DNA from 4 places in the Paraburkholderia sp. 22099 genome. Region 1 is predicted to be linked to each of the others. Evidence: riboswitches for the same ligand, from Rfam matches in the RefSeq annotation. Region 1 holds a riboswitch; each other region holds the start of a gene.
The links. Region 1 has a riboswitch for cobalamin ahead of cobW (cobalamin biosynthesis protein CobW). Riboswitches for the same ligand answer to the same signal wherever they lie in the genome.

Region 1 (7,539 bases):
AGTTCGCCGCCGACGCGAATAGCGTCGTAGTGCATGCCGGGCCACGTGGACGCTTGCCAGATGAGAGGGTGGGTGGATGTCATGACGCTCGGTGAATATTGAGGCGATTACGGGCTCTAATCGACTCATATCGTGAGTCGAATACCAGTATAGCCGACCGTGAGGCGATTGCGCGCCTAATCGCCTCAAATCATGAGTCGATTAGGCGCGCCTCGCGCATCCTGCGACTCGCTTGCCGCTAACCCAGCGTCTTTTTGCCTTCCGTTTCAACTTCCGGCCAGCGGTTTTCAAACACGCAATCGGCGAGCGCCATGCGGCTAGCCCAGCGTTCGGTTTCCAGCATCGGCTGGTTGTAAAACGCCTCGACGTGCCCGAGACACAGAATCGCCACCGGCCGCGCGCCCTCGGGCATATGCAGCAGCGTGCGCACCACGTCGACGTCGAATAGCGACACCCAGCCCATTCCCAAACCTTCCGCGCGTGCGGCGAGCCACATGTTCTGGATCGCGCACGCCACCGACGCGAGATCCATCTCGGGCAACGTGCGGCGCCCGAAGATGTGCCGCTCGCGGCCGTCCATCAACGCCATCACCAGCAGTTCGCCGCAGTCCCGCATGCCTTCCACTTTCAGTTTCATGAACGCCTCGCGCCGTTCGCCGAGGGCGTCGGCGGTGGCGAGCCGTTCGCTTTCGACGGCTGCGTGCAAGGCTTCGCGCAACACCGGATCGGTGATGCGCGCAATCCGCCACGGCTGCATATAACCGACGCTCGGCGCATGATGCGCGGCGTCGAGCAGGCGCTGCAACACGGCGGGGTCGACCGGATCGCGCACGAAGTGGCGCATGTCGCGCCGCTCGTGAATCGCGCGGTAGACCGCCTCGCGCTCGGCGTCGTTAAAAGGCTTCGCCATGGAACAGGGCGGCCGCGAAAGCCGGGTTGGAGGGCCAATAAGCATGCATGTACGTCGCGACGATCGAACCGACGCGGAACACGGCCTCGCCGGGTGCGTCACCCTGTGGCCGGGTGGCCGAACGCAGCGGCGTGAGCGGCGTCGTCAGCTTCGAATAGTGGAACGTGTGGCCGGTCATCGGGCCGTGCACGCTGTCGATCTGTTGCATGCCGAGCGCGGTGAAGCGCGTTTGCATCGTTGCGTGGCCGGGCAGCAGGCCGAGCATTTGCGTGCTCACGCCATGCGTATCGGTGAGCTGTTCGAGCAGATACAGCATGCCGCCGCATTCGGCGACGAGCGGCTTGCCCGCCGCCGCATGCGCGCGGATCGTCGCGCCGCTGCGCGTGTTGCTTGCGAGCGCGGCGGCGTGCAGTTCGGGATAGCCGCCGGGAAGATAGAGGGCGTCGGCATGGTCGGGCAACGGATCGTCCGCGAGCGGCGAGAAGTACACGACCTGTGCGCCGAGCGCTTCCAGCAGCGTGACGTTGGCCGGATAGACGAACGAGAACGCGGCATCGCGCGCGATCGCGATCCGCTTGCCTTCCAGAAGACGCGGCGGCACGTCCGGCGCAGGCTCGCCGAATTCGACCGGCGGCGGCAGTTCGGCCAGCGCGGTGTTCGCGAGCGCATCGGCGGCACGGTTCAGCCGCGCGTCCAGGTCGTCGATTTCCGCCGCCTGATGCAAGCCGAGATGGCGGTCGGGCAACTCGATCTCGTCGTTGCCGCTGACGTGTCCGCACCAGCGTATGTCCGGCGGCAGCGCTTCCTCGAGCGTCCGCGCGTGCCGCGCGGAGCCGACGCGATTGGCGAGCACGCCGTAAAACGGCAGCTCGGGCCTGAATCGCGCGAGCCCGAAGGCGACCGCGCCGAAGGTCTGCGCCATCGCCTTCGCTGAAATCACCGCGAGCACCGGCACGCCGAACACGGCGGCGAGGTCGGCGCTGCTCGGCGTGCCGTCGAATAGACCCATCACGCCTTCGATCAGGATCAGGTCCGCTTCGGCCGCCGCCTGCGCGAGCAGCGTGCGGCAAGCGGCTTCACCGACCATCCACAGATCGAGCGACAGCACGGGCGCGCCGCTCGCGCGCGCGAGAATCATCGGGTCGAGAAAATCCGGGCCGGTCTTGAACACGCGCACGCGCCGCCCCAGCCGCCGATGATGGCGCGCGAGACCCGCGGTAATCGTGGTCTTGCCTTGACCCGAAGCCGGCGCGCTGATGAACAGCGCGGGACATGCCGTCGAGGTCGTTCCGTTCGGGAACGCCCCTGAAGAACTGCCCTCGGCGGGCGCTCCGGACGAAGTGCCTTTCGGCTGCGCCTCCGAAGCGCTCTTATCGGGGCTCGCGCTCATCGCTCAGAACTCCACGCCGCGCTGCGCTTTCACGCCTTGCTCGCGGTACGGATGCTTGACGATGCGCATCTCGGTGACGAGATCGGCGGCCTCGATCAACGCATCCGGCGCGTGACGGCCGGTCACCACCACGTGCAGCATCGGCGGGCGAGCGTTGATCACGGACAGCACCTCGTCGAGCGGCAGGTATTCGTACTTCAGCACGGTGTTCAGCTCGTCGAGGATCACCATCTGGTAGTCGCCGCTCTCGATCATCCGGCGCGCTTCGTCCCAGCCCTTGCGGGCGGTGGCGATGTCGGCGTCGCGGTTCTGCGTGTTCCAGGTGTAGCCATCGCCCATCGTGACGAAATCGCAATTGGCGATCGCGCCGAGAAAATCGCGCTCCGACGTGTGCAATGCGCCCTTGATGAACTGCACGACGCCGAGGCGCATGCCGTGTCCGAGCACGCGCACGGCCATGCCGAACGCGGCCGTGGTCTTGCCCTTGCCGGTGCCGGTGTTGACGATCAGCAAGCCCTTTTCGACGGTGGCGTTGGCCTGTTTTTTCTCGTGGCCTTCGCGCCGGCGTTCGGTCATGCGTTGATGCGATTCGGGATCGGTTTTCATGGAAGGTCCTGTTTCTCGGTGTCGTGGGTTGTCGGTTCGTGTTCGGTCCGGGCGATGATCGAGGCAATCGCCACGGTCACGCCGGCATGCGCGGTCTTGCGGACGAGGAGTTGGGCGTTGGGTACAGCCGACGCAGCCGACGCAGCCGACGCAGCCGACGCAGCCGACGCAGCCGACGCAGCCGACGCAGCCGACGCAGCCGACGCAGCCGACGCAGCCGACGCAGCCGACGCAGCCGACGCAGCCGATGCAGCGGACCCGGCCGACACGTTAGCCGCGCCGAGCAGCGCGCACGGCTCGCAAACGCCGTCCACGCCGAGATGCTCGCGTGCAACCGCCGAAGGCTCGTCTACAGGTATCGCCGCGATCTGCTCGGGGCTGAAGAGTGCGATCGGCAACGCGTGGCGTGCGCAGAATTCGAGCAGGCCTGCTTCGTGGGTTTTGCTGTCGATCGAGGCGATCGTGCTGATTTCGTCGAACGTATGCGACCCGAGCGCGGCACGCACGGCCGTTTCGATCTGCACGGCCGAGGTGTGCAACCGGCAACCGACGCCGACGCTCAGCGTTTTCATGGGCGCGCGCCGCGCCAAAGCCAGCGACGCGACGCCGCCGATCACCACGATCGCCGGCGAGCCGAGCCCGGCGCGAGACACCGTATCGGCGAACTCCCCGAGCCGCGCCAGCGCATGCCGTTGCTCGGGCCGCGTGGCCGATTCGATCGCGGCGCACGGCGTATCAGCGTTCATGCCGGCCGCGAGCAACGCCGCGACGATATCGCTCAAGCGCCGCATGCCCATGTAGATCACCAGCGTCATGCGCGTGGCGACGAGCGCGGCCCAATCGGGCTCGCCGCTGCCGGCGCTATGTCCGGTGACGAATACCACGCCTTGCGCATGATCGCGATGCGTGACCGGAATGCCGATCGCCGCGGGCGCCGCGATGCCCGCCGTGATGCCGTTGATCACGTCCGCGTCGATGCCCGCTGCTTGCAGCGCCTGCAATTCCTCGCCGCCGCGCCCGAACACGAACGGATCGCCGCCTTTCAAACGCGCGACGCTGCGCCCGGCCCGCAGATGCGCGAGCATCTGTGCGACGATGCCGGCCTGCGGCGTGGACGGATGTCCGCCGCGCTTGCCGACGTAAATCACCAGCGCGTCGGCGCGCGCGAACTGCAATACGTCGGGATTCACCAGATCGTCGACCAGCACCACGTCGGCTTGCGCGAGCGCGCGGGTTGCCTTGAGCGTCATCAGTTCGACGTCGCCGGGGCCCGCGCCGATCAGCCACGCGCGGCTCATCGCGGCATGCATGGCGCGCGCCATGTCGTGACGGACGGGAAGGGCCGAAGCGCCAGGAGGGCGTGCGAGCCGGCGGAAAGGGAAGAACTCATGCGGTGCTACGGATATCAGGCATGACGTAATGCGCCGCTTCACCAAGATACATGCAAGCGGGGACCACGCCGTGCTTCAGCGCCATCACATCCGTCCCTCGCGGATTCCGGCGGCCGGCAGCGTGACGTTCGCTGCCTCCGCGTCTGGCCGGTATCCGGGCTGGCGGCCTCATGCGCTTTGCCTTCCCGTCCGCATTCGTCGGACAGTGGCATCGAAAACGCATGCGCGGCGCTATAAAACCCATCGAGCGCCGCAGGTCGCTTACCGTTGCGGGGACAGCACAGGTTGAGCGCGGCAAGCGCGGCCTGTTTCCCGTTTAACTGCACACGCGAATGCATGTGCGGGCACCAAACGCGCGCTTACGATAGCACATGACGCCCCATCCGATAAGCGCCTCCGTCCTCGCGTTTTCTTGACTGCGCCGGGTCGCGGGCCTACACTCGCACGCACTTTGGTGCTCGTGTGCGCGCTCCTGCGCATGCAGTTAAACGGGAAACAGGGCGCCCGCCTTCAAGGACCGGGTCAACCTGTGCTGCCCCCGCAACGGTAAGCGAAATGCGGTACGTCACGTACCGCGGAGCCGGCTTCGATGTCCACGCGCAAGGCCGCGTCGGCATACAACCACTGGGCGAGAAATCACTCGCACGGGAAGGGGAAGCGGCGCTTTCGCCAGCCCGGATACCGGCCAGAGCACGCAGGACGAACGCCGCGGGGATGCGGCATGCGTTCATGACCTCACCCCGCTTGCTGTCTTTCCCTGTTGCAGCAACGCCGTCGATCGAATGGACCTCACGATGCAAACTCAAATGCGCAAGATCCCCGTCACCATCGTCACGGGCTTTCTCGGCAGCGGCAAGACCACGCTGCTTCGGCACATTCTTCGGCATGCGGGCGGCAAGCGCATTGCGGTGATCGTCAACGAGTTCGGCGAGCTCGGCATCGACGGGGAAATCCTCAAGGGCTGCGGAATCGGTTGCGACGAAAACGGCGTCGAAACCGAAGGGCAACTGTATGAACTGGCGAACGGTTGCCTGTGCTGCACCGTGCAGGAAGAATTTTTTCCGGTGATGGAAAAACTCGTCGAGCGCCGCGAGCAGATCGATCACGTGCTGATCGAAACGTCGGGCCTCGCCTTGCCCAAGCCGCTGGTGCAGGCGTTCAACTGGCCGCAGATCAAGAACAGCTTCACCGTGGATGCGGTGGTCACCGTAGTGGACGGCCCCGCCGCCGCGAGCGGCCAGTTCGCCGACAACCCGGCCGCCGTGGATGCGCAACGCAAGGCCGATCCGAATCTCGATCACGAATCGCCGCTGCACGAACTGTTCGAGGATCAGTTGTCCGCGGCCGATCTGGTGATTCTGAACAAAACCGATTTGCTCGACGACGCGCGGCAAAGCGCCGTGGAAGCGCTCATTCGTGAAGAGATTCCGCCGCAAGTGAAGATCGTGCGCGCGCAGATGGGCCAACTCGATCTGCACACGTTGCTGGGTCTCGAGGCGGCTTCGGAAGAAACCATCCACTTGCGCCACGATCACCACGGTTCCGCCGACGACGCCGATCACCACCACGACGAATTCGACTCGGTGGTGGTGCAGGCGAGCGCGCCGTCGCGCGAAGCGGTGATCGCCGCGTTGCAAGGGCTGGTCGAAACGAACACGATTTACCGCGTCAAGGGTTTCGCGGCTTTGCCGGGCGCGCCGATGCGTCTGGTGATCCAGGGCGTGGGCCGGCGTTTCGATAGTTATTTCGATCGGCGCTGGCAGGCGCATGAAACCGATGCGGGACTGCAAAGCCGCTTCGTGCTGATCGGCGAGGACCTGGATCAGCACGCGCTGCAACGCGCATTCGACGCGGCGCTCGGCGTGGCGTCGAGCGCCGAAGCGCAACAGGCGTAAGCGCCCATGCATCTGCTGCGCACCACGCCGGGTGGTTTTGTCGACGACACGCAAGGCGTGATCCGTATCGATCAGCGGCCCGCCGATATCGTGGTGCTCAGTTCCGCCGACACCACGCTGTCGCTGCTCGCCAGCGTGTTTCCTCGTCTCGGAGACGGCTTCCCGAGCGTGAGGCTCGCGAACGTCACGTATCTGCGGCAGCCGGCCTCGGTCGATTTTTATGTCGAGGACGTGTTGCAGCATGCGCGCGTCGTGGTGGTCGATCATCTTGGCGGCGAAGCCTATTGGCCCTACGGCATCGAGCAGGTGGTCGCGCTCGCCGAGCGCAAGCAGCAGACGCTCGCGATGTTCTCCGGCGATCTCCAGGAAGACCCGAACCTGCTTGCGCGCAGCACCGCGAGCGCCGATCTCTGTCATCAGCTATGGCGTTATCTGCGTGAAGGCGGCCCGCAAAACGCCGAGGCGTTTCTGCGCTGCATCGCGTATCGCGGCTTCGGTTGGGGACGCGAGCCCGCGCCGCCGCGCGCGTTGCCGGCCGCGACGCTTTATCACCCCGAGCGCGATACGCCGACGATCGCCGACTGGCAGGCGCGCTGGCGGCAAGACGCGCCGGTGGCCGCGATTCTGTTCTACAAGGCGCATCTGCAAGCGGCCAATACGGCGGTGTTCGATGCGCTGATCGATGCGCTCGAGGCGCAAGGTCTGAATCCGTTGCCGATCGCGATCACGTCGCTGAAAGACGTGATGAGCCGCGAAGTCGTGCAGTCGCTCTGTGCGCAACATAACGTCGCGCTGGTGCTGAATACGACCGCATTCGCCGCGTCCGCGATCGACGACCCCGAGCCGCTCGCGCTCGCCGGCGACGCGCCGGTGTTGCAGGTGATCCTGAGCGGCGGCAACCGCGACGACTGGCTCAAGGACAATCAAGGTCTGAATTCGCGCGACATCGCCATGCATGTCGCGCTGCCGGAAGTGGACGGCCGCATCATCACGCGCGCGATCAGCTTCAAGGGGCTCGCGTATCGCTGTCCGCACACGGAAGTCGACGTGGTGCGGTATCAACCGGACCTCGAACGCGTGAGCTTTCTGGCGGAACTGAGCCGCCGCTGGTGCCGTCTGCGCACGCTCGACAACGCGGACAAGAAGCTCGCGCTGATCCTCGCCAACTATCCGATGAGCGAGGGGCGCATCGGCAATGGCGTGGGCCTCGATACGCCGGCCTCGGTGGTCGGCATTCTGTCGATGCTGCGCGATGAAGGCTACCGTCTCGCGGACTTGCCCGCGCACGGCGACGCGCTGTTGAAGAAGCTCACCGAAGGCGTGACCAACGATCCGGTCGTGCGTGAT
Region 2 (7,539 bases), on a different contig from region 1:
CGATGCATGCGCGGTTCAAACTGCGATTCGCAACGCTTCGAGCAGATCGGCCACGCGTTCGAATTCACGATCCACGGCGGGCAACGGCGGGCGGCGCAGCATGACAACGGGCACACCGCGTTCGCGCGCCGCTTCGAGCTTCGCTTCGGTCGCGCCGCCGCCGCTGTTCTTGCTGACCACCACGTCGAACGCTTCGGCGGCGAACAACGCGCGCTCGCCTTCGAGCGTGAAGGGTCCGCGCGTCGCCAGAATTCGCGCCCGCGCATTGCCTTCGTGCGGATCGAGACAGCGCACGGTCCAGAACTGATGCGCCGGAATGTCGTCGAGATGCGCGAGCGGTTCGCGTCCCAATGTAAATAGCGGACGCTCGAACGCAGCAAGCGCCGCCGTAAGCTCGGCCCAATCGCCGACCCTGCGCCAATCGTCGCCGGCTTGCGGCTGCCAGCCCTCGCGGCGCAGCGCCCAGCACGGCACGCGCGCCGCGCGGCTCGCCGTGACGGCGTTCGCGCTGATTTGCGCGGCGTAGGGATGCGTCGCGTCGATCACGAGCGCGATGCGTTGCGCCTCGATATAGCGCGCCATCCCTTCGCTGCCGCCGAAGCCGCCCACGCGCACCGTACACGCGAGATCGTCGGGCACCTTGCCGAGACCCGCGAGACTGTACACGTGCTCACGGCCGAGTTGCCGCGCAATCCGCAACGCGTCGCCGGTGCCGCCGAGCAGCAGGACACGCGTCATTGCGCGGCTCCGATCAGATTGCCCTGGCGGTCGATCGCGAACATTTCGACGTTGACCTGCGGCGGCACGATAGCGCGCGCCACTTCAAGCGCATGCCGGCAGACGATGTCGCCGAGCGGCACGTTTTGCGCCCGCGCCAATGCGACCGCCTGCTGGCTCGTATTGGCCGCGCGAATCGCCGCCTGCAACGCGTCGTCGGCGCCGTCTTCGGCGGCCCAAACGGCGAGCCGTTCCAGATCGATGCTCGAATTGCGGCTATGCAGATCGAGATGCCCCGCCGCGAGTTTGCTGAGCTTGCCGAAGCCGCCGCATACGCTCAACCGCTCGACCGGCGCGCGCTTCATATGCTTGAGCACCGCGCCGACGAAGTCGCCCATCTCGATCAGCGCGATATCCGGCAGGCCGTAATGCGCGCGCATCGCGTCCTCGCTCGCGTTGCCGGTGCAGGCGGCGAGATGCGTGTAGCCGTTCGCGCGCGCGACGTCGATGCCCTGATGGATCGACGCGATATAGGCCGAGCACGAGAACGGCCGCACGATGCCGGTAGTGCCGAGAATCGACAGGCCGCCGAGTATGCCCAGGCGCGGGTTCATCGTCTTGAGCGCGAGCGCCTCGCCGTCTTCGACGCCGATCGTCACCTCGAAACCGCCTGCGTAGCCGTGCTCGGCGGCGAGGTCGGTGAGATGGTCGGTCATCATCTTGCGCGGCACCGGGTTGATCGCGGGCTCGCCGACCGGCAGCGTCAGTCCCGCGCGCGTCACCGTGCCGACGCCGGGCCCCGCGCGAAAAATCACACCCGGTTCGGTCAGTAGCCGCACGCGGGCGAACACAATCGCGCCGTGCGTCACGTCGGGATCGTCGCCGGCATCTTTCACGGTGCCCGCTTCCGCGCCGCCCGCGCCGTCAGCGATGAAGCGGCAGTACACCAGCGGCATCGGCACATGCTGGCCTTTCGGCAAGACGATTTCCGCAACCTCGCTGACGACGCCCGCGAGCAGCAGACGCGCCGCCGCGAGCGACGTCGCGGTGGCGCAACTGCCGGTCGTATAGCCGCTACGCAGCGGCGCGGGTTGTTCGGGCGTTTCTTCGCGCATTACGGTTGTCGCCGTGATTCGGATGACGTCGCGATGGCGGCCGTATCGGTTTCACGCGCGGCCTTCGTCACGTCCAGCAACGTGATCGGCAACGCCTGGCGCCACGTATCGAAGCCGCCGAGCGGTTGCGCGTCGGCCAGCGCGATGCGTGTGAGCGTGCCGCCATGTTGCTCGCGCCAGGCCGCGAGCGCCGCCTCGCCTTGCAAGGTGACCGCGTTGGCGACCAGCCGGCCGCCGTCGCGCAGACGCGCCCAGCACGTCTCCAGCACGCCCGCCGCCGTCGCGCCGCCGCCGATGAACACGGCGTCCGGCGCCGGCAGCCCTTGCAGCGCTTCGGGTGCGCGCCCGGCCACGAGTTGCAGACCCGGCACGCCCAGCGCATCGCGATTGTGCTCGATGAAACGCTGCCGCTCCGCGTGCCCTTCAATCGCGATCGCGCGGCAGGTCGGATGCGCGCGCATCCATTCGATGCCGATCGAGCCGCTGCCCGCGCCCACGTCCCACAGCAATTCGCCGGGCGTCGGCGCGAGGCGCGCCAATGTGATCGCGCGCACGTCGCGCTTGGTCAACTGGCCGTCGTGGCGGAAAGCGTCGTCGGGTAAGCCGCAGGTCAGCGGCAGACGCGGCGCGCCTTCGGTCGCGCGGCATTCGAGCGCGATCAGATTCAACGCGGCGACATCGGGAGCGGACCACTGATCGGCGCGGCCGTCGATGCGACGTTCCAGCTCGCCGCCCAGATGTTCCAGCACGATCATGCGGGTCGCGCCGAAGCCGCGCGCATTCAGCAGTTCGGCCAACGCCGCGGGCGTGCGCCCATCGGCGCTCAACACGAAGACGCGCGCGCCGTCGTGCAAATGCGCGTTCAGCGCGGGCAGCGGCCGCCCCACCAGCGACACGGTCGCGACCTCCTGCAACGGCCAGCCGAGCCGCGCCGCCGCCAGCGACAGCGACGACGGCGCGGGCAGCACCCGCAACTCGCCGGCCGGCAACTGCCGCGCGAGCGTCGCGCCGACGCCGAACAGCATCGGATCGCCGCTCGCCAGCACGCATACGGAAGCGCCGCGCTCGGCCAGCAACGGCGCGAGATCGAACGGCCGCGGCCATGCCGCGCGGCGCGCGGCGAGGCGCGCGGGCAGCATCGCCAGATGACGCTCGCCGCCGTAAATCACCGACGCCTCCAGCAACGCACGCCGCGCGGGCCGTCCCAAACCGGCGAAGCCGTCATCGCCCATGCCCACCACCGTCAGCCACGCAGGCATGCATCCATCCTCATTCTGTGTCTTCAAATCATGCGCTGTGCCACGCCGGTCAAAGCGTCCAGCCTCGTTGTGCTGTCCGAAAAAAGGCATAATACAGCCGCCGGTGCCCTTCGGGGCCGAAGAGGGAACACAGTGCCACTGTGGCTGCCCCCGCAACTGTATGCAGCGAGTCCGTTTGCGCTCCGCGCCACTGGTTTCACCGGGAAGGCAGCGGCGGACCATGACCTGCCAGCCAGGAGACCTGCCGGCGAGACTGTTCGTGCCAGCCTGCATCGGGCGGGGTGTACCGATGCCGCAGCAATGCCCGCCTCACGGCTTGCTCGGGCTTTCGCGCGACGCTAAACCCGGTGTCCGTCTTGAATCAAGTTTCGCCCTCCACCGTTTTGCCCGACGCGGCCCCAGCGCCACGGCCCTCGGCGTGTCCGGGGCTGCTGCGCATCGTCGCCGCGCGCGACGGCGGCATCTGCCGGATCAAGCTGCCTGGCGGCGAGTTGAGCGCCGCGCAGGCCGAGGCGATTGCCGAGGCGAGCGCGCGGCATGCGGCCGGCGTGATCGAGTTGACCAATCGCGCGAACCTGCAGGTGCGCGGCGTGCGTGGCGGCGAGGCAGCGGCGTTGAGCGCGGCGTTGGTGGCGGCGGGGCTTGGGCCCGATGGAGCGGCGCCCGACGCGGCGGCTGGTTCGGATGCGATGGCGAAGCGCGCCGCGCCGGCTTCCAACTCGCTCCGCGCGGCGGCCGCCGACGACGTGCGCAACGTGATGATCAGCCCCGCCGCCGGGCGCGATCCCTTCGCCTTGTTCGACACGAGGCCGCTGTGCGCCGAACTGCTGGCGCTGCTGCAAGGCGAAGCGCGCTTCGCGGCGTTGTCGCCGAAATTCGCGCTGCTGGTGGATGGCGGCGAGCGCCTGGCGAGGCTCGATCATCCGCATGACGTGTGGCTCGCGGCGTCGCAAGTTCGTGACGGTGTGCGGTTCGTGTTCGGTCTTGCGGGTTGCCCGCCAGCGGTGGCGTTACCGCAAAACCCGGCTGCCGGTTGCGATGACTCGACACAAGCTCGTCGCGTGGACGACGCAGGCGCATTAGCCGCCGTGTCGTCATCGCAAGTCCCTGCGCTTGTCCGCGCGCTGCTGCACTCGTTTCTCGACCTCGCCGCCGCCGACGCCACGCGCATGCGTCACCTGCTCGCCGCGCGTTCCGTCGACGCCGTATTGCAGCGCGCGCAAACGTATGTCGATTTCCCGCTGTCACGCGACGCGTCGCTCGCGTCCTGGCATCGCGCGACACCGGCCGATGCCGCGCGTCGTCTCGGCGCGCACGCCCAACGCACGACGGAGACCTGGCACGTAGGCGGCCAGCCGCCGCTAGGCCGCCTCGACGCCGCCACCCTGCATGCCCTCGCCGCGCTCGCACGACAGCAAGGCAACGGCACGCTGCACGTCACGCCGTGGCAAAGCGTGCTGCTGACCGACATCGCGGCGCACGCCGTGCCAGCCGTGCTGACCGCACTGAACACGCTGGGCCTCGCCTGCGATGCCACGCAAGCCATCACGCGTCTGATCGCCTGCGCGGGCTCGCCAGGCTGCGCGAAAAGCCTCGCCGACACCAAGGCCGACGCACTGCGGCTCGCCGCGCGCTTGCCCGAGAACGTCGAGGTCCATCTGAGCGGCTGCCCGCGCTCGTGCGCCGCCGCGCATCGTGCGCCGTACACACTGCTGGCTGTGTCGCCCGGCACTTACGACCTTTATCGACGCGACGACGGCCACTCGGATTTCGGCCAGTGCGTCGCGCGCCAACTGACGATCGACCAGGCCGCCGACCTGCTCGACCACCTGGCCCGGAGCCCATAGATGCTTGATTACATTCGCGACGGTCAGGAGATCTATCGCCAATCCTTCGCGACGATCCGCGCGGAAGCCGATTTATCGCGCATCCCCGCGGACCTGGAAAAACTCGCGGTGCGCGTGATTCACGCGTGCGGCATGGTGGATATCGTCGACGCCCTGCAATTTTCCGCAGGCGCGGGCACCGCGGGCCGCACGGCGCTCGCGCAAGGCGCGCCGATTCTCTGCGATGCCGGCATGGTCGCGCAAGGCATCACGCGCGCGCGGCTGCCCGCGAACAACGAAGTGATCTGCACGCTCACCCACGACGACGTACCGGCGCTCGCTCGCGAACTCGGCAACACGCGCTCGGCCGCCGCGCTCGAATTGTGGCGTCCGCGACTCGCGGGCAGCGTCGTCGTGATCGGCAATGCGCCGACCGCGCTCTTTCATTTGCTCGACATGCTCGATGCCGGCGCGCCGAAGCCCGCGCTGATTCTCGGTTTTCCGGTGGGCTTCGTCGGCGCGGCCGAATCGAAGGCGCTGCTCGCGGACGACAGCCGCGGCGTGCCCTACGTGGTGGTGCACGGCAGACGCGGCGGCAGCGCGATGGCCGCCGCCGCCGTGAACGCGCTCGCGACGGAGGTCGAATAAATGACCGTGCAAGGACGTTTGTTCGGACTCGGCGTCGGCCCCGGCGACCCTGAACTCATCACGCTGAAGGCGCTGCGTCTGCTGAAAGCGGCGCCCGTGGTCGCGTATTTCGTCGCGAAGGGTAAGAAAGGCAACGCGTTCAGCATCATCGAAGCGCATTTGCACGACGCGCAGCAGCATCTGCCGCTCGTGTATCCGGTCACCACCGAAGCGCTCGAACCGCCGCTCTCGTATGAAGCGATCATCGCCGACTTCTACGACACGGCGGCGGAGATCGTCGCCGGTCATCTCGACGCGGGCCGCGACGTGGCCGTGATTTGCGAGGGCGATCCGTTTTTCTACGGCTCCTATATGTATTTGCACGACCGGCTCGCGGCGCGCTACGAGAGCGAAGTCGTGCCCGGCGTGTGCTCGATGCTCGGCGGCGCCGCCGTGCTCGGCGCGCCGCTCGTCTATCGCAACCAGAGCCTCTCCGTGCTCTCGGGCGTGCTGCCCGAGGACGAATTGCGCCGCCGTCTCGCCGATGCCGACGCCGCCGTCGTGATGAAACTCGGCCGCAATTTCGACAAGGTGCGGCGCGTGCTGGGCGAACTCGGTCTCGCGCGGCGCGCGCTTTACGTCGAGCGTGCGACGATGGGCAATCAGCGCATCGTGCCGCTCGCGGAAGTCGATCCGATGGCGTCGCCGTATTTCTCGCTGCTCGTCGTGCCGGGGGAAAAATGGCAAGGATGACGCCACCCGCGATCGTGATTCTCGGCGCGGGCGCGTTGACGACCGCGCGGCGCATTCAAGCTTTGTACGCGGATAGCCAGGTGCATGGGTTGCAGGGACGCGTCGCGGCCGATGTCTCGTACAGCGAACTCGGCGCGCATCTGCGCGAGTTGTATGCGCGCGGCACGCCGATCGTCGCGTTGTGCGCGGCGGGCATCGTGATTCGTTGCGTCGCGCCGTTGCTCGCGAACAAGGGCGCGGAGCCGCCGGTGCTGGCCGTCGCGGAGGACGGCAGCGCGGTCGTGCCCTTGCTCGGCGGTCTCGCCGGCGTCAACGTGATGGCGCGCGTGATTGCCGCCGCGTTGGCCGTGTCGCCGGCGATCACGACGAGCGGCGAATTGCGCTTCGGCACCTGCGTGCTCAATCCGCCCGAAGGCTATGCGCTCGCCGATCTCGGCCAAGGCAAACGCTTTGTGTCCGATCTGCTGGCCGGCGAGAGCACGCGGATCGAAGGCGAAGCGCCGTGGCTCGACGATGCGCAGTTGCCGCGCTCGGCATCGGCGCGTCTCGCGATTCGCGTGACGCCGCGAGCGTGGAGCGGACGTGATGACGAACTGGTGATTCATCCGCGCAGTGTGGTGGTGGCGGTGTCGGGTGCGGGTGCGGAGATCGAAGCGCGCGTGCGTGAGGCGCTGGATGCGCAGGGTCTTGCGGTGCTTTCTCTCGCGGCGTTGCTGGCTTCGTCTGAACACATGGCGGACCAGGCGCTCGCTCAGGCCGCCGCCAGTCTGAACGTGCCGCTGCGTTTCACTCAAACGCATCCCGAAGACGGCGAGCGGCCCAGCAACCTGCTGCATGCCGCGCTGCGCATTCCCTACGAAACGCTGCATGACGACGCGACTAGCGGCGTCGCGCTCGCAGTGGCGCCGTTGGCGATCGATCCCGACACGATCGGCCGCGCACGCGGCCGTCTGACGGTGATCGGCCTCGGCCCCGGCAGCGCCGATCTGATGGCGCCCGCCGCGCGCGCGGCGCTGAACGAAGCGACCGATATTCTCGGCTACGACACCTACGTGAAAATGGCCGGCCCGTTGCGCGCGGATCAGCGCGTGCATGGCACCGACAATCGCGAGGAAATGCAACGCGCGCGTCACGCGTTCGAACTGGCGAGCATGGGACGCTCGGTGGTGATGGTGTCGTCCGGCGATCCGGGCGTGTTCGCGATGGCCGCCGCGGTGCTCGAAGCGCTCGACGCCGAGCGGA
Region 3 (7,539 bases), on a different contig from region 1:
GCGCCCTCAGCAGGCACGACACGACGGTGGTGGTCTTGCCCACGCCGGACGGTCCGATCATCAGCGCATTGGTGCCGGGGATCAGGCCGCCGCCCAGCAGCGCGTCGAGGCCCGGCGTGCCCGTGCTGAGCGGGTTCGGGTCGAATTCCGCGTGATGTTCCGCAGCGACGAGGCGCGGATACACACGAATGCCGCCGGTGTCGAGCGTGAAGTCGTGATACCCCTCGCGGAACTTGATGCCGCGCATCTTGGCGATGCGCAGCCGCCGCCGGTTGCCGCCGTAGTCGTGCACGATGTTGTCGAGGCTGATCACGCCGTGCGCGATGCTGTGCAACTGCACGTCGCCGGTGTCGGAGGTGTTGTCGTCGAGCAGCAGCACCGTGCATTCGCGGGTCGCGAAAAAGCGCTTGAGCGCGAGAATCTGCCGCCGGTAGCGCAGCGGGTTCTGCGACAGCAGACGCAGTTCCGAGAGACTGTCGAGCACGATGCGGGTGGGCTTGACATCATTGACCTGTTGAATGACGTTGCGCACGGTCTCGCCGAGTTCGACTTCGGCCGGGTGCAGCACGGACTGCTCGTATTGCGGGTCGAGGCCCTCGTCGGAGAGCAATTCGAGAATCGAGAAGCGGCTGAGATCCCAGCCGTGGCTGTCCGCCACCGAGATCAGTTCGGAACGGGTCTCGGAGAGCGTGATGTAGAGGCCGGCTTGCCCTTCGTCGACACCCTTGAGTAAAAACTGCAAGGCTAGGGTAGTTTTACCTGTGCCGGGCGCGCCCTCGATGAGATACATGCGGCGGGGCGTGAAGCCGCCACCCAGGATGTTGTCGACCCCTTCGATCCCTGATGAAAGGCGGGCCGGCGTGTCGGTGACAGGTTTCGTTGACATGGCTTGGCGATTCACGTCGATTGAGTGGCGGCATTTGGTGGGCCGGTACGGCGGGCGCGCAAGATGCGTGCCCAACCCTCGCGTGCCTCGGTCCGAGCGCCACGGGTACGGACAGTGCTGTCAGCCTCTCGACCGCTTTCAGGGAGCGCGCCGACATGAACCCCGCCCGTTTCCTCGCCGCCACGTTTGCCGCTGCGTCGCTAGGCGCCGTGCTGCCCGGCAGCGCGAGTGCCGACGATGCGCCCAGTCCGTGCGCATCGCTCAAACGCATCGTGGCGGCTGCGCCAGGCGGCCTGGCCTCGTTGACGCCCGACGACGGCAAGGGCGTCGCGCAACCTTACGGCGACGATGCGCAATGCTCCGCGAGCGGCGGCAGCTACCAATGCACGTGGACGCCGCATCATGACGCCGGGTCGAGCGCGGACGCGCTGCAGGCCGTCGCGGCGGATATCGCGTCGTGTCTGCCCGAAGCGACCCACGATCAGAATTCGCCGGGACGTCAGCACTTTTATTTGGGCGCGCCGGGTAAGCGGACCGAAATCACGCTGGCGCCGGCGGGTTCAGCGAGGCTGCGCCTGGTGGTGTCGGGTCAATGAGCGGCAAGCGGGCCGATATGCGTGGATTTCAAATCCGACGGCGGGCGTCGCGCTGGTGTTGTCAGTGCGACGCGGGCCACCATGTCCAGCCGCGCGATGAACGCCGTAATTCGACCGCCGACAGCGGGGCGATTTCGATGCGTGGAAATACGGCGGGCGATGCTCCGAGTGCGTGAACGAGCGCCGCGCGAATCACCGGAGCGTGCGTAATGGCGACCACGTTGCGCGGGTTTTGACGCGGGGCGCTTGTTGTACCGGTCGTTCCTTCGCTGATCGCGCCGTCCAGCGCATCGAGCCATTCTCCCAGGCGCTTCACGAGTTGACTGAACGACTCGCCGCCGTGCGCCGCGAAGTCGGGATCGCGCAGCCAGGCAGCGAGGTGCTGCGGCGCTTCATTCGCGAGATCGGCGAGGCGGCGTCCCTGCCAACCGCCGTAGTCGATCTCCGCCAATGCTGTGTGGACCGTTGCGGCGAGGCCCAACGCCAGCGCCGTATCGCGCGCGCGAACTGCGGGGCTGACGAAGACTGCGGCGGCGTCGGCAATCGCCAGGCGCTGGCGTGCGGCCTGGGCTTCGGCGAGGCCGCGAGCGTCGAGCGGATCGTCGGCGGGAAAGCGGCCCGCGCGCATGGCGGGGGTCGATGCGTGGCTGACCAGTAACAGCCTTGTGTCCATTCGATGACTTCCATAGAGGTACGCCAAGGCGGAACGCCCGCATGGACGCGTTGCGCTACCGAGTGCCGGAGTTTAGCGCGTAGAATAGCGGCACTGCGAAGTGCGGAAGCCGGTGAGAGCCCGGCGCGGTCGCGCCACTGTAATCGGCATCACGAGCCGAAAGCCAGACCTGAGCTTCGCAGCCTTCCTTTGCAATCGACTATCGGGGCGCGCTACCCCCAGGAGATGTCCATCATGACCGAAGCTGTTTTCGATCCCGCGAACCCGCCCGCCGCTCAACCCACGCCGATTCCGCTGCGCGAGTTGTTGCCTTGGGTCGTGTTCGGCGGCCTGCTGCTGTTGCTCGCGCTTTACTTCGTTGGGGCGGAACAGGGCGCCACGTCGCTGGTGCCCGGCATGTACGTGCATGAGTTCGTGCACGACGGTCGCCATCTGCTCGGCTTTCCCTGCCACTAACGGAGTTCGACATGGTTGGTAAGTTGTTATTGCGCGGGATGCTCGCAGGCATCGCCGCGGGACTGCTCACGTTCGGCTTCGCCCGGCTCGCGGGCGAGCCGCAGGTCGATCAGGCGATTTCCTTCGAGGAAAAGGCCGCGGCCGCGGCCGAGGGCGGCGAGGCGCATGAACACGAAGACCTCGTTAGCCGCGATACGCAGGCGGGCCTGGGGCTGTTGACCGGCGTGGTCACGTATGGCGCGGCGTTCGGCGGATTGTTCGCGCTCGTATTCGCCTACGCCTATGGACGGGTGGGCGCATTGAGCGCGCGTGCGTTGTCGGCATGGCTTGCGCTCGGCGCGTTCATCGCGCTGGTGATCGTCCCGAACATCAAGTACCCCGCGAATCCGCCGGCGGTGGGCGACCCCGACACGATCGGAACGCGCACCGGCTTGTTCTTCCTGATGATCGCGATCTCGCTGACCGCGATGGTGTTTTCGCTGAAGGTGCGGCGTCGCGCGGTAATGAAACTGGGCGCGTGGAATGGCTCGATCGTGGGCGGCGTGGTGTTCGTCGCGATCATCGCTGCCGTGCAATTGTCGATGCCGACGATCAACGAAGTGCCGGCGGCTTTCCCGGCCGTGCTGCTGTGGAAGTTCCGCGTCGCGGCGATCGGCATGCAGGTGATCATGTGGACGACGATCGGACTGCTGTTCGGCGCGCTGGTGGAGCACAGCGGATTGACGCGGGTAGGCGCGGGGCGGGCGGCGGTGAAGTCCGTTTGATGGTTTTCTGTTGGTGAAAAGTGTGGGCTCCGTCGCCCCGGTTGACGTATGCCTGTAGCCCGCCTCGTGCGGGCTTTTTATTGCCTGTGTGGGCCAACTGGTTACCACCGTCCTCGCAGCTTCGCTGAACTAGTCGCCAGGGCTTCGAGGGCTGTTCGACGCCACAGCGTACGCCCTACGCGCCCCAACCCGTAACACCCAATCGAACACCCCGCGCCTTTCCCCGACCGGCTGGGTCAGCCGCTCAAACAATTGCGCAACGGCGCCATCGAGTTGCGCAAGCACTGGCGCCTGAGCCGCCGCCTCCAAATCGAAAACCGGCAATACCGACACGCGCTCATCCAACCCGCCGTCCACAGAACCAGTAGCCGCACCGCTATAACGCGCGATCAACGAATCAAGCCGCGCCACGATCGATTCCACATGCGCCGCGCGCACATTCGCGGCATTGAGCGCCACTTCACCCGACACCCCGCGCCGAGCAGAATCACTCAACACCCGCGCCCAATGCAAACAGCACAGCAGCGATCCGGTGGCCAACTCGACACCAGAATTCCACGCCACCACGCGCTGCATTTGCAGCGGCTTCAGCGCGATTCGCAACTCATGCCAACCGCGATCGAGCTTGCGCATGGCGACAGCCGCATCCGCCGCCAGCGCAGCGGACCCGCCCAGCCGCACGACCTCGCGCAACGCACCCAGCACAGCCGCAAGCCTCATCTCCACATGACGGCTCGCCGCGAGCGGCATCATCAGGACCGCCACCGCGAACGACACGAGACAACCCACCAGCACTTCCTCGATCCGCAATTCGACCAACGGCCCCATCGCGAAGCCCAACTCGCCATACACCAGTCCGACGAGCACGGTAATGAAGAACACGCCCGGCACATACGCGCTCAGGATGTAATAAGCCCAGCCGAACACGCAGAGCACCATGGCGGCCACGAGCAGCATCGGCGAATCGTGCAGCGGCGCGACGAGCAACACGCTGGCGAGCGCGCCGGCCAGCGTTCCCGCCAGTCGCTGCGCACCGCGATAAATCGTGTCCGCGCGTGAGCGTGTGCCGAGAAATACCACGAACGTCGTGATGACCGCCCAGAACCAGCGCTCGGGAGACAGCGAGTGGCCGATCAGCATCGCGAGAAACGCGGCTGTCGTGGCGCGGGTGGCGGGCAACCAGCAGAGCCTGGCGCGCAGGTCCGCGAATCGTTGCACGGCTGAGACCGGAGCGTCGCCGGACGCAGACTCGAAGCGCCGCCGCGCTCGACGATGCGCGATCTCGTCGAGCCGCTCAATCGCGTGACGCAGCACGTCCGCATTCGCTTGCCCGCGGCCATACGCAGACACCGACACCAACGCATGCTGTCCCGCCGCGACTTCCACTTCGACGATGCGCTCGCGAATCGTGTCGGCATCGGGTGGGTTCAGCAACGCCAGTTGTTCTTCGAGCGCGAGCGCGGCTTCGTTCAACACCGAGAGTCGTGCCGCATCCGGCGCATGCAGCACGCGCGATGCGCGCAGCGTCACCGTATGAATCGCAAGCCGGAAACTGGCGGCGGGTCGCGTCGGCACGATCGCGCGGCCGACCAGCGCGACCATCAACGGGCCGAAAGCGGAGAGCAACAGCGATTGCACGAGGTGCAGCCGCGAAGGGTGCAGATACAACCCAAGATAAAAGCACACCACGCCGAGCAGCGCGCAACCGAGCGCACGCGGACCACAGGCCTGGCAGAGCATGCCGGCGAACATCACGACGAGAAAGCCGGCATCTCCGGCGAGCGGATAAGGACTCAGCTCGCTCGCCGCGGCGAAGCACACGCAGGCGCACAAATACAGATAGAAGAGCGAGCCGAACCATGCGGACCGCCTTGCATCGCGCACGAACAGCGGCGCGACCATCGCGAACAGGACGCCGGGCGCGGCAAGGGTGATCGGTTGATGATGGAAGACCGTCCACGCGATGCTGGCCATGCCGGCGAGCAGGCAGGCGAGCGCGACACGCAGCGCGGTATGGAGACGCACGAGTCCCGGGTCCGCGACGAGCAGGCGGTCGGCGACGCGCGAAAACGCGGCAGCAATCATGATCGATGATATCCAGGCTAAATGGTCGCGACCGGCTTGTGGCCGATTGCGACAGACCGGACGCGCGGCTGAAGGTGGCGCTGCGCGTCCGGTGGATTCGGGTTTTCCCGGATGATATCTAGCCAAAATTGCAGGAGTCGGGTTTTCGCGGCGGCGCAGCGGCGCATTCGGCGCTGCGCGCGCCCGCATCACGTCGCGTCGTGAAAAATCACGCCGAGCGTGTGCCGCTGTCCTGACCGCAAACGGCTCACGCCATGCCGCAAGTTCACGCGGTACGCTCCACGCGTGCCTTGCACTGGCCGATGATGCACCGCGAACACAACGGCGTCGCCCTTGCCGAGCGGCACGACTTCCGTGCGCGACTGCATCCGCGGACGCTGTTCGGTCATCACGAACTCGCCGCCGGTGAAATCCTCCCCCGGCTCGGACAACAGAATCGCAACCTGAAGCGGAAACACGTGTTCGCCATAGAGGTCTTGATGCAGGCAGTTGTAGTCATCCGTGGCGTATTGCAGCATCAATGGAGTGGGGCGCGTCTGCCCGGCGGCGTGGCATCGCTCGATGAATTCCGCATGCACGGCCGGATAACGGACGTCGATTCCCATCGCCTCGTTCCAGCGATTCGCCACCGGCGCGAGACGCGGGTACAGCCCGCTGCGCAACGCCGCGACGAGCGGCGGGAGCGGGTAAGCAAAGTACTTGTATTCACCGCGGCCGAAACCATGCCGCGCCATCACCACGCGGCTGCGAAACAACGCATCGCGCGGATACAGCGCAGTCAGTGCATCGCATGCCTGCGCGGTGAGCAGATTGCGCAGCATCGCGCAGCCGTACGCGTTCAGTTCTTCTTCGGCGTCGAACCAGTCGATCTGATCGATGCGTTGCGCAAGCGAGCCAATAGAGGGATTTGCATCGGGCGCGGCGGCGCGTTCAGGTTTTGGCCGCATTGCCAACGCCGATTCCGCCGACTGCGCATCCGGCTGTGCATCCGGGTGTCGATCCTTCGCAATCGTGTTCATGAGCCGTCTCCGTCAAGCGATCATCGAGTCATCATCAAGTGTAAGCAGGCGCCCCACGCCGCGCACTCCGACTCTTGCTGTCCAATTCCTCGCTCGTCTGCGTTCGGGCAAGCGCGCAGCCGCGTGCCGGATCATTGCGGCTGTCGGCAACTCGTATTTCCAATAAGAAACGAATAGGGGCAATGCGTGCCTGCCGTCGCAAGAGCATGCGCGGGCATCGGCGGCATTCGTGCGCCACGATGGATTCGGTCCAATCTTCAAGCCCAGCAAGCGCACACGACGGTTCCCGCGCGTCACCTCCGGGCAAACGCCCTTGCCGCCATGAAAGCCCGCGTGTATAGTTTCCTAACTTACTCTTGTTTCGCATCGGAAATTAAAGGGATTCACATGAACGCTTCCACCATCCTCGCCGACCTCGGCATCGCCCACGCGGCGCAGGCCGGCGACATCGCGGTTCATTCGCCCATCACCGGCGAACTCATTGGCCGCGTGGCCAGCAACACGGTGGCGGAAGTCGATTCGGCCCTCGCCCAGGCGAAACAGGCGTACACCGCCTGGCGCGACGTCCCGGCGCCGCGCCGTGGCGAACTGGTGCGTTTGCTCGGCAACCGTCTGCGCGAAAAGAAGCAGGCGCTCGGCAGCATCATCACGCTCGAAACCGGCAAGATCCTCCAGGAAGGCATGGGCGAGGTGCAGGAAATGATCGACATCTGCGACTTCGCGGTCGGTCTGTCGCGTCAACTGTATGGCCTCACGATCGCGTCCGAGCGACCGGGCCATCGCATGGCCGAGACCTGGCACCCGATGGGCACCTGCGTCGTGATCTCGGCGTTCAATTTTCCGGCGGCCGTGTGGTCGTGGAATGCGGCGCTCGCGCTGGTGTGCGGCAACGCGGTGATCTGGAAGCCGTCGGAGAAAACGCCGTTGACCGCGCTCGCCGTCAATCAGATTCTCAACGAGGCGTTGCAGGAATTCGGCGACGCGCCGGCCGGCCTGACCGCGTTGATCAACGGCGGCCGCGAGGTGGGCGCGAAGCTGGTGGCCGATCCGCGCGCGTCGA
Region 4 (7,539 bases), on a different contig from region 1:
CTGTCCAATATATTATTCGGGCTCGACTAGGTCGTAAAATCTATTAATCATGCTGCCCGCCATTCCCGATTTGCGCCAGTTGCGCTATTTCGTCACCGTCGCCGAAGAAAAGCACTTCGGGCGCGCCGCCGCGCGCCTTTCGATGACGCAGCCGCCGTTGTCGCAGGCGATTCGCGCGCTGGAGGAGACGCTTGGCGTCGAACTGTTCGCGCGCACCAAGCGCTCGGTCGAACTCACGCCGGTGGGCGCCGATCTGCTGCCCGAAGTGCAGCGCCTGCTGGCGAGCGCCGAGGGCTTGCGGCCGCTCGCGCAAAGCCTCGCGCGCGGCGAGGCGGGCGTGCTGTCGCTGGCGTTCGTCTCCACCGCGGATTACGGCTTGCTGCCGCTGCTGCTGCGCGATTTCGGCGCGAGGCATCCGCGTGTGCGGCTCGAATTGACCGAAGCCACCAGCGACGTGCAGGTGGACGAACTGGTAGCCGGGCGCATCGACGCGGGGCTCGTGATCGCGCCGCTGCCGTCGCGTCATGCGACGCAACTCTCGTGGCTGCCGATCGCCCGCGAGCCGCTGGTGATTGCGATGTCGACGGAACTGGCGCAGCGGCTAGGCGCCGCCGCCGGGTCCGATGCGGACCCGCAGGCCGAGTGGCTCGACACGCCCGTCAGCCTGCGCGACGTCGCCGACGCGCCGCTCGTGATCTTTCCAAGGCGTTTGGCGCCGGGCTTTTATGACATCATTATGGATTGCTACGGCGTGGCGGGCCTCGCGCCCCGCGTCGGCCAGGAGGCGATCCAGATGCAGACCATCGTGAGCCTCGTCTCGGCGGGAATGGGTGTCGCACTGGTGCCGCAATCGTTGCGTAATCTGCGCCGCACCGGCGTCGTGTACCGGCCGCTCTCGGAGTCGGTGCCCGCGATTGAAACGGGGCTGGTCTGGCGTACCGCGGAGGTGAGCCCGGTGCTCGCGGGCTTCATCGAAATCGTGCGCGCGCATGCGGCCACTGTCGAGGCGCAGTCCATGCCGCGTCTTTAGCAGTGGGGCGGCCGCGAACGCATTGCGCGCCGCACCGTCCAACGCATGCGCCGCCCGCTGCGTGCACCGCTTTCCGCCATTCGACAATCGCTTGAACAATCCGCTTCTGAACCTGAACCGCCCATAACAACACGATGCTCATTCACCCGAATTTCGACCCCATTGCCATTCATCTGGGGCCGCTCGCCGTGCGCTGGTACGGCCTCATGTACCTCGTCGCGTTCATCGCGGCGATCGTGGTCGGCCGGCTGCGGCTGCGCTTGCCGTATGTCGCCGCGCAAGGCTGGACCGCGAAGGACATCGACGACATGCTGTTCTACGGCGTGCTCGGTACGATTCTCGGCGGCCGGCTCGGCTATGTGCTGTTCTACAAGGCGAGTTTTTATTTCGCGCATCCGCTCGACATCTTCAAGGTGTGGGAAGGCGGCATGTCGTTTCACGGCGGCTTTCTCGGCGTGACGGTGGCCATGGCGCTGTTCGCGCATCAGCGCAAACGCTCGTGGCTGCAAGTCACCGATTTCGTCGCGCCGATGGTGCCGACGGGGCTCGCGGCGGGACGCCTCGGCAACTTCATCAACGGCGAGTTGTGGGGCCGCGTGACCGACCCGGCCGCGCCGTGGGCGATGCTGTTTCCGGGCGCCGCGCCGGAAGACGCCGCATGGCTCGCCGCGCATCCGCAGCTTGGCGCGCAATGGCATCTGAGCGAGGTGTTCACGCAATATCACATGCTGCCGCGTCATCCGTCGCAGTTGTATGAGATCGCGCTGGAAGGTGTCGCGTTGTTCTTCGTGCTGTTCTTCTTCTCGCGCAAACCGAAGCCGCTGGGCGCGATTTCGGCGGTGTTCCTGATCGGCTACGGCCTCGCGCGCTTCACGGTGGAGTTCGCGCGCGAACCGGACGACTTCCTTGGGCTGCTGGCAATGGGGCTGTCGATGGGGCAGTGGCTCTCGCTGCCGATGATCGTCGCGGGCATCGCGATGCTGGTGTGGTCTTATCGCCGGGCGCGACGCGAACCGGCGGTGGCGGCGGGCGCGAACTGAGCGCCGCGCTATCTGTTGTCTTCGTAGTCAATTAAAAAGCCACGGCATGCCGTGGCTTTTTAACAGCGGTGCGTGAGATTCAGCGCAAAACGCGTTACTTCATTTGCACCGAACCCGATACGTTGACCGTCACGGTCGACGTGCCGCCTTCGATCGGCATGGGCGCCGAGACCTTGGCGTCGGCGCTCATGGCGCGCGCGCTCATCATCATCATGGGGCGCGGAATGACGCCGTTGTGCCCGACGTTGACCTCGCGAATCGAATAACCGCCGTAGCCGAATGCTTGCGCCGACGAAGCGGCCTGCTCGCGGAACGACTTGATGGCCTCGCCGGTGAGCTTCTGTTCCGCGGCGCGCTGCGCTTCGGGCGACAGCGAGAACTGCACGTTGCCGACTTGCATGATCGATGCCAATTGGCCCGCGAGCTTCGAAGCCGCGGCGAAGTCGCGCGACTTGAGCACGACCTCCGTGCGGCCGCGCCATGCGGAAATGCGCCCGTCACGATCGGTGGACGGATAGATCGAGAACGAACCCGTGCGCGCCGTCACCTCGTTCACGCCCTTGGCTTTTTGCAGCGCCGAGTCGGCGCGTTGATTCAACGTCGACGTGAGCGCCGACGGATCCTTCGCTTCCTGCTCGTAGAACAGCGTGATGTCGACCACGTCTTGCGGCACGTCCGCGCTGGCCTGTGCGTTTAGCGACAGCACGCCCGCCGGCTGATACTGCGGCGCGTTCTGCGCGCGAGCCACGGCCGGCGTGAGCGCGAGCGCGGTGGGAGCGATGCATGCGAGAGCGAGCGCGATTGCACGTGCGGTGTTTTTCTTCATTGTTGGACTCCTTGCCTGAACAGGTGATGCACGATCGGAGCGAACGCCGCGCATTGGCGACGCCATCGGCATGAGCCAATGGCACGGCGTTTGCGGTCCAGCGTTTGCGAGTCCGTTAGGCGCTTGTAACCTGAGCTTGGTTCCCTAATTTGACGTTGCCTGACAGGCTCGATCCTTGCCGCGCGCAGTTCGGCGCATGGATCGGGCCGTAACGTGCCGCGTGCGCGTGCAATGTCAAATGAGTCGTTGGGTGATGAAGCGCCATTCGGCTTCGGTCACCGGCGTGATCGACAGGCGGTTGCCTTTGGCGAGCACGCGCATGTCCTTCAATTCTTCGTGCTCGCGCAATGCGGCAAGCGGAATCAGCGGGATCTTCTTCTTGAACACGACGTCGACGAGCATCCAGCGCGGCGTTTCCTGCGACGACTTCGGGTCGTAGTAGGGACTCTTCGTGTCGAACTGGGTGGGGTCCGGATAAGCAGTGGACGATACCTCGGCGAGCCCCGCAATGCCCGGCTCGGGACAACTCGAGTGATAGAACAGCACGCCGTCGCCGACCTGCATCATGTCGCGCATGAAATTGCGCGCCTGATAGTTGCGCACGCCGGTCCACGGCAGCGTGCGGTGCGGTGCGTGGGCGAGATGGTCGATGCTTGCTTCGTCCGGTTCGGACTTCATTAGCCAGTAGCGCATGAATCGAATTGGAACGTTAAGGGTTTGAAGATGCGGAAGAAAATCGAGGCCCAAAGAAAAACGGCACCGAACCGAAGTCCGATGCCGTTCCAAATAAGGTCCCCGCCTTAGCCGCTAGGCCGGCATCCTGAACCGGGGGTTCAGAATTGGTCGCAGTTAGCAACACTTCGGGTACATCAGACAGAGTGACGCGCACGCCCGTGCTACAAATTTCCGCAACCGTGCACATGGCATTGGTTCAAGGAATATATGACCTTGGCGAACCAGGCAGGGAAGCTAAACCGATGAAACTAAAACGATGGAATTCAAACGTTTGCCGAGTCTTGTTGACTACCGCTCATGCACTTCGCTTGAATCCGCAGCCAATCTCGCGACCGGCCACTAGATAATTATTGCATGCTGTACTGCTCGATCACAGTACCCAGTTGCTCGTTCATTTGATGCATTGTACGCCGGATTTCCTCAGCGGGAAATGCTTCTCCGTGCCGCACGCTGCTTTGCAGCTTAAGCAGTTCCGATGCCAGCGACAGCGCAGCCATGACGGCAATGCGATCCGTGCCGCGCACGTTGCTGTTATTGCGGATCTTCGACATTTCGGCGTCGACACGCGCGACCGCTTCAAGCAGTGCGCCTTCTGTTTCAGCCGAGCAGGCGAGACGATAGGGCACGCCGAGAATCGACACTTCGATCTGCTTCGTGGTCATGCGTTTTCTCCGTGGCGGGTCACGTCGCTCCCGGTTTCGGCTTGATGCTGAGCGGGCTCGAGCAGATCGAGCTGGTTGTCCGGCTCATTGTGCGCGCGTGCCCGCGGCAGTTTCTCGAGAATCGCATTCAGCCGCACCTGGGCGTCGTCGATCTTGGCCGACAGTGCGTCGCGTTCCGCTTGCAGCGCATCGCGTTCCTCGCGAAGCATTGCAAGTTCCGTGCGCGTGGCTTCGACTTCGGCGCGTGATTGGGCGAGCTGCTCTTCGAGCGCGAGGCGCGCTTCGTTGTGGCGCTGGCTGATCGCGATCAGCTTGCCGATGTTCTGTGAAAGTGTTTCGAGTTCGGTGAGCATGTGCTGCGTCCTCTAAAGACATCGCATTTTAGCGCGGAATATCGCGGGTTCCGACATTTGTCTCGTTTCGAGACGTAACAACCTCGCTTTATGCAGGCATTGATCGACCATATGATGAAAAAGTACTCGCGCATCGGACAATAACCCGCACTTAACCGAACAGATCGCGCAACGATCAACGATTCTTGACGGGCTCCGGGGCCGCTCCTAAACTGGCCGCACTCTGGTGCCCGCGCGCGCTTTCACAGTGCGCGCAGTTAAACGGGAAGCAGGGCGCGTCGTTCGCCAGAACGCGCGAACCTGCGCTGCCCCCGCAACGGTAAGCGACCGCATTCATCATGCAGGTCGGTCCTGATCGCGTGTTCGAAGCTGAACGTGCGAGTGTGCCACTGCGCGTCACGCGTGGGAAGGCGGGATCGATGTGTCGCCAGCCCGGATACCGGCCAGAGGGAGAGGAACGTCCGCGAAAACGTTGAAAAGCGCGGGCGCCTCGTTACGCATCGGCCTGCGGGGAAGCGGGCCGCGCACGTTACCCACAGGAATGTCATCCCATGCTGTCCCCCATCGCTCGCGCGGCGTGGCTCGTTTTTGCGGGCGTGCCGCTCGTCGTGCACGCTCAGGCCGCTGCTGTTTCCACCTCTTCCGGTGCGTCTTCTTCCACCTCGTCCGCGGCTGCAGGTTCATCGCCCATCGTGTTGTCGCCGGTGGTCGTCACGGCGGGGCGTGGCCCGCAAGCGCTCGCCGACGCGATTCCGCCGACGGCGCTGTTCGATCAGCAGGACATCGCCGACAGCACCGCGACCGACTTGCCCGGCCTGCTGCAACTTGCCCCCGGCGCGCAAATCTCGCGTACAGGTGGTCCTGGTTCGACCACGAGTCTGTTTTTGCGTGGCGCGTCGTCGACGCAATCGCTGGTGCTGATCGACGGCGTGCGGGTCGACTCGGTGAGCCTCGGTACATCGCAACTCGCGCAGATCCCGCTCGACCAGATCGATCACGTTGAAGTGGTGAACGGCAACGTGTCCGCGCTATACGGTTCGGGCGCGATCGGCGGCGTGGTGCAGGTGTTCACGAAAGACGGCGGCGACCATCCGCCGCGTTTCAACTTTTCGGTGGACTACGGCAGCTATCACACGCAGACGCAGCAGGCCGGCGTGAACGGCGCATTGGATAAGGACGGCGCCACCACCTTCAACCTGTCGCTCGCCCGTTCGAAGGACGACGGCTTCTCGTCGCTGAATCCGCGCGAGGCGCCGCAAGCCAATCCGAACGCAAACGGCTATCTGAACGAAAGCATTTCGGCTTCGCTGCGTCACAGGTTCAACGACCAATGGAACGCGGGCGTCACGTATTTCCAGTCGAACGGCAACAACAGTTACGACAACGCGTATGGCGTGCCGACCGATTCAAACAATCTGTATAGCAAGGTGCGTCAGATGTCGGTGTTCGCGAACGGCAAGCTGACCGATTGGTGGACCACGCACTTCATCGTCTCCGAAGGCGACGACCGCAGCGTGTCGAAGACCAACGGCATCTATAACGGCCGCTTCGATACCGACAATCGCCAGTACACGTGGCAGAACGATTTCGCGTTCGCCGCGCAGCAGAAGTTGCAGGTGGGCTATGAGCATCTCGATCAAAGCCTCGACTCGGATACGTTCGCGGCACCGGATCGTCATGTGGATTCGGGTTTCGTCGGCTATACGGGGCGCTTTGGGCGCAACAAGATTCAGGCCAATGTGCGGCGCGACCAGTATTCCGATTTCGGCGGAGCGAACAGTTACTATCTCGGCTACGGTTTCGACATCACCGGCCATTGGAAGGCGACTGCAAGCTATTCGGATTCGTTTCGCGCGCCGAGCTTCGACGATCTGTACTATCCGTACAGCGGCAACGCGTCGATTCAGCCGGAGCGCAGTCATTCGATCGAGGCCGCGTTGCAGTACGCGTCGAACGCGCTCGGCGTGATGCGCCTGAGCGCGTTCCAGACGCGCTATTCGAATCTGATCGATTATCAGCAGGTGACGCCCGGCATCTATCTGGCCGAGAACGTCGGGCATGCGAAGGTGCAGGGACTCGAAGGATCGTGGAGCGGCCATGTCGGCAAGACGGACGTGCGTGCGTCGTTGACGCTGCAAAATCCCGTCGACCTCGACAAAGATGCCGACCTTCTGCGGCGCGCGCGGCGTTTTGGATCGCTCGCGGTGAATCGCAGCATCGCCGGCTGGCGCGTGGGCGGCGAGTGGATCGTGAGCGGCGCGCGCGAGGATAGCAGCGGCAAGCTGGGCGGCTACGGCGTGGTGAATCTGTCGGCGCGCTACAACATCACGAAAGCGTGGTACGTGGCCGCGCAAATCCATAACCTGTTGAACAAGGACTATGAAACGGCCTACTCGTATAACTCGCCCAGGCGCGGTGCGTATGTCACGGTTGCCTGGCAGCAGCAGTGACGAACGTTCCCGCATGAGCACGCGCCGATGAACCGCGGTTCGAGTTCGACCACCCCAACCACGAGCACGCTTCGCGTCATGAACGCGAAGCGTGCCGCCGCGATCTGGCTCGCGCTCGCGGTGGTCGCGCTCGTCGTGTTGATGGCGTCGCTCGCACTAGGCAGCGTGGCGCTTGCGCCCGGCCGCGTGTTGGCGGCGCTGATGCCCTCGTCCACGGCGCATGGCGGGTCCGCCGATCTGACCGCCGAGATCGTTCGCACGCTGCGTTTGCCCCGCGCGTTGGCGGGCTTCGCATGCGGCGCGTTGCTCGCGTTGGCCGGCGCGCTGCTGCAAGTGCTGTTGCGCAATCCGCTGGCCGAACCCTACGTGTTAGGCGTGTCAGGCGGCGCGGCGACGTTCGCTCTCGTCGCGATGATCGCGGGTGGCGCGTGGTGGATCGTCGA

Region 2: it holds a riboswitch for cobalamin, as region 1 does, so the genes downstream of both, cobG (precorrin-3B synthase) here and cobW (cobalamin biosynthesis protein CobW) in region 1, are expected to answer to the same signal.
Region 3: it holds a riboswitch for cobalamin, as region 1 does, so the genes downstream of both, ACTJLC_RS13555 (CbtB domain-containing protein) here and cobW (cobalamin biosynthesis protein CobW) in region 1, are expected to answer to the same signal.
Region 4: it holds a riboswitch for cobalamin, as region 1 does, so the genes downstream of both, ACTJLC_RS24185 (TonB-dependent receptor plug domain-containing protein) here and cobW (cobalamin biosynthesis protein CobW) in region 1, are expected to answer to the same signal.

What each region holds. Positions count from the first base shown of each region.
Region 1 is NZ_JBQEPU010000038.1:23,365-30,903, forward strand. It holds gene ACTJLC_RS27490 (Fic family protein) at 1-83, opposite strand, end outside; gene bluB (5,6-dimethylbenzimidazole synthase) at 239-910, opposite strand; gene ACTJLC_RS27500 (cobyrinate a,c-diamide synthase) at 894-2,300, opposite strand; gene cobO (cob(I)yrinic acid a,c-diamide adenosyltransferase) at 2,304-2,906, opposite strand; gene ACTJLC_RS27510 (cobalamin biosynthesis protein) at 2,903-3,478, opposite strand; partial or broken gene cobA (uroporphyrinogen-III C-methyltransferase) at 3,497-4,204, opposite strand; cobalamin riboswitch at 4,426-4,664, opposite strand; cobalamin riboswitch at 4,733-5,001, shown strand; gene cobW (cobalamin biosynthesis protein CobW) at 5,092-6,192, shown strand; gene cobN (cobaltochelatase subunit CobN) at 6,199-7,539, shown strand, end outside.
Region 2 is NZ_JBQEPU010000010.1:107,666-115,204, reverse strand. It holds gene ACTJLC_RS12215 (cobalt-precorrin-6A reductase) at 16-738, opposite strand; gene ACTJLC_RS12210 (cobalt-precorrin-5B (C(1))-methyltransferase) at 735-1,832, opposite strand; gene ACTJLC_RS12205 (bifunctional cobalt-precorrin-7 (C(5))-methyltransferase/cobalt-precorrin-6B (C(15))-methyltransferase) at 1,832-3,091, opposite strand; cobalamin riboswitch at 3,176-3,354, shown strand; gene cobG (precorrin-3B synthase) at 3,439-4,938, shown strand; gene ACTJLC_RS12195 (precorrin-8X methylmutase) at 4,939-5,565, shown strand; gene ACTJLC_RS12190 (precorrin-2 C(20)-methyltransferase) at 5,566-6,297, shown strand; gene cobJ (precorrin-3B C(17)-methyltransferase) at 6,294-7,539, shown strand, end outside.
Region 3 is NZ_JBQEPU010000012.1:17,463-25,001, reverse strand. It holds gene ACTJLC_RS13570 (ATPase domain-containing protein) at 1-886, opposite strand, end outside; gene ACTJLC_RS13565 (hypothetical protein) at 1,042-1,482, shown strand; gene ACTJLC_RS13560 (histidine phosphatase family protein) at 1,544-2,155, opposite strand; adenosylcobalamin (AdoCbl) riboswitch at 2,232-2,370, shown strand; gene ACTJLC_RS13555 (CbtB domain-containing protein) at 2,390-2,611, shown strand; gene ACTJLC_RS13550 (CbtA family protein) at 2,623-3,375, shown strand; gene ACTJLC_RS13545 (FUSC family protein) at 3,505-5,460, opposite strand; gene ACTJLC_RS13540 (2OG-Fe(II) oxygenase) at 5,649-6,479, opposite strand; gene amaB (L-piperidine-6-carboxylate dehydrogenase) at 6,867-7,539, shown strand, end outside.
Region 4 is NZ_JBQEPU010000029.1:8,823-16,361, forward strand. It holds gene ACTJLC_RS24150 (LysR family transcriptional regulator) at 50-1,030, shown strand; gene lgt (prolipoprotein diacylglyceryl transferase) at 1,165-2,070, shown strand; gene ACTJLC_RS24160 (SIMPL domain-containing protein) at 2,165-2,896, opposite strand; gene ACTJLC_RS24165 (EVE domain-containing protein) at 3,131-3,589, opposite strand; RNA gene ssrS (6S RNA) at 3,685-3,866, opposite strand; gene ACTJLC_RS24175 (cell division protein ZapA) at 3,979-4,293, opposite strand; gene ACTJLC_RS24180 (ATPase) at 4,290-4,646, opposite strand; cobalamin riboswitch at 4,854-5,108, shown strand; gene ACTJLC_RS24185 (TonB-dependent receptor plug domain-containing protein) at 5,198-7,096, shown strand; gene ACTJLC_RS24190 (FecCD family ABC transporter permease) at 7,124-7,539, shown strand, end outside.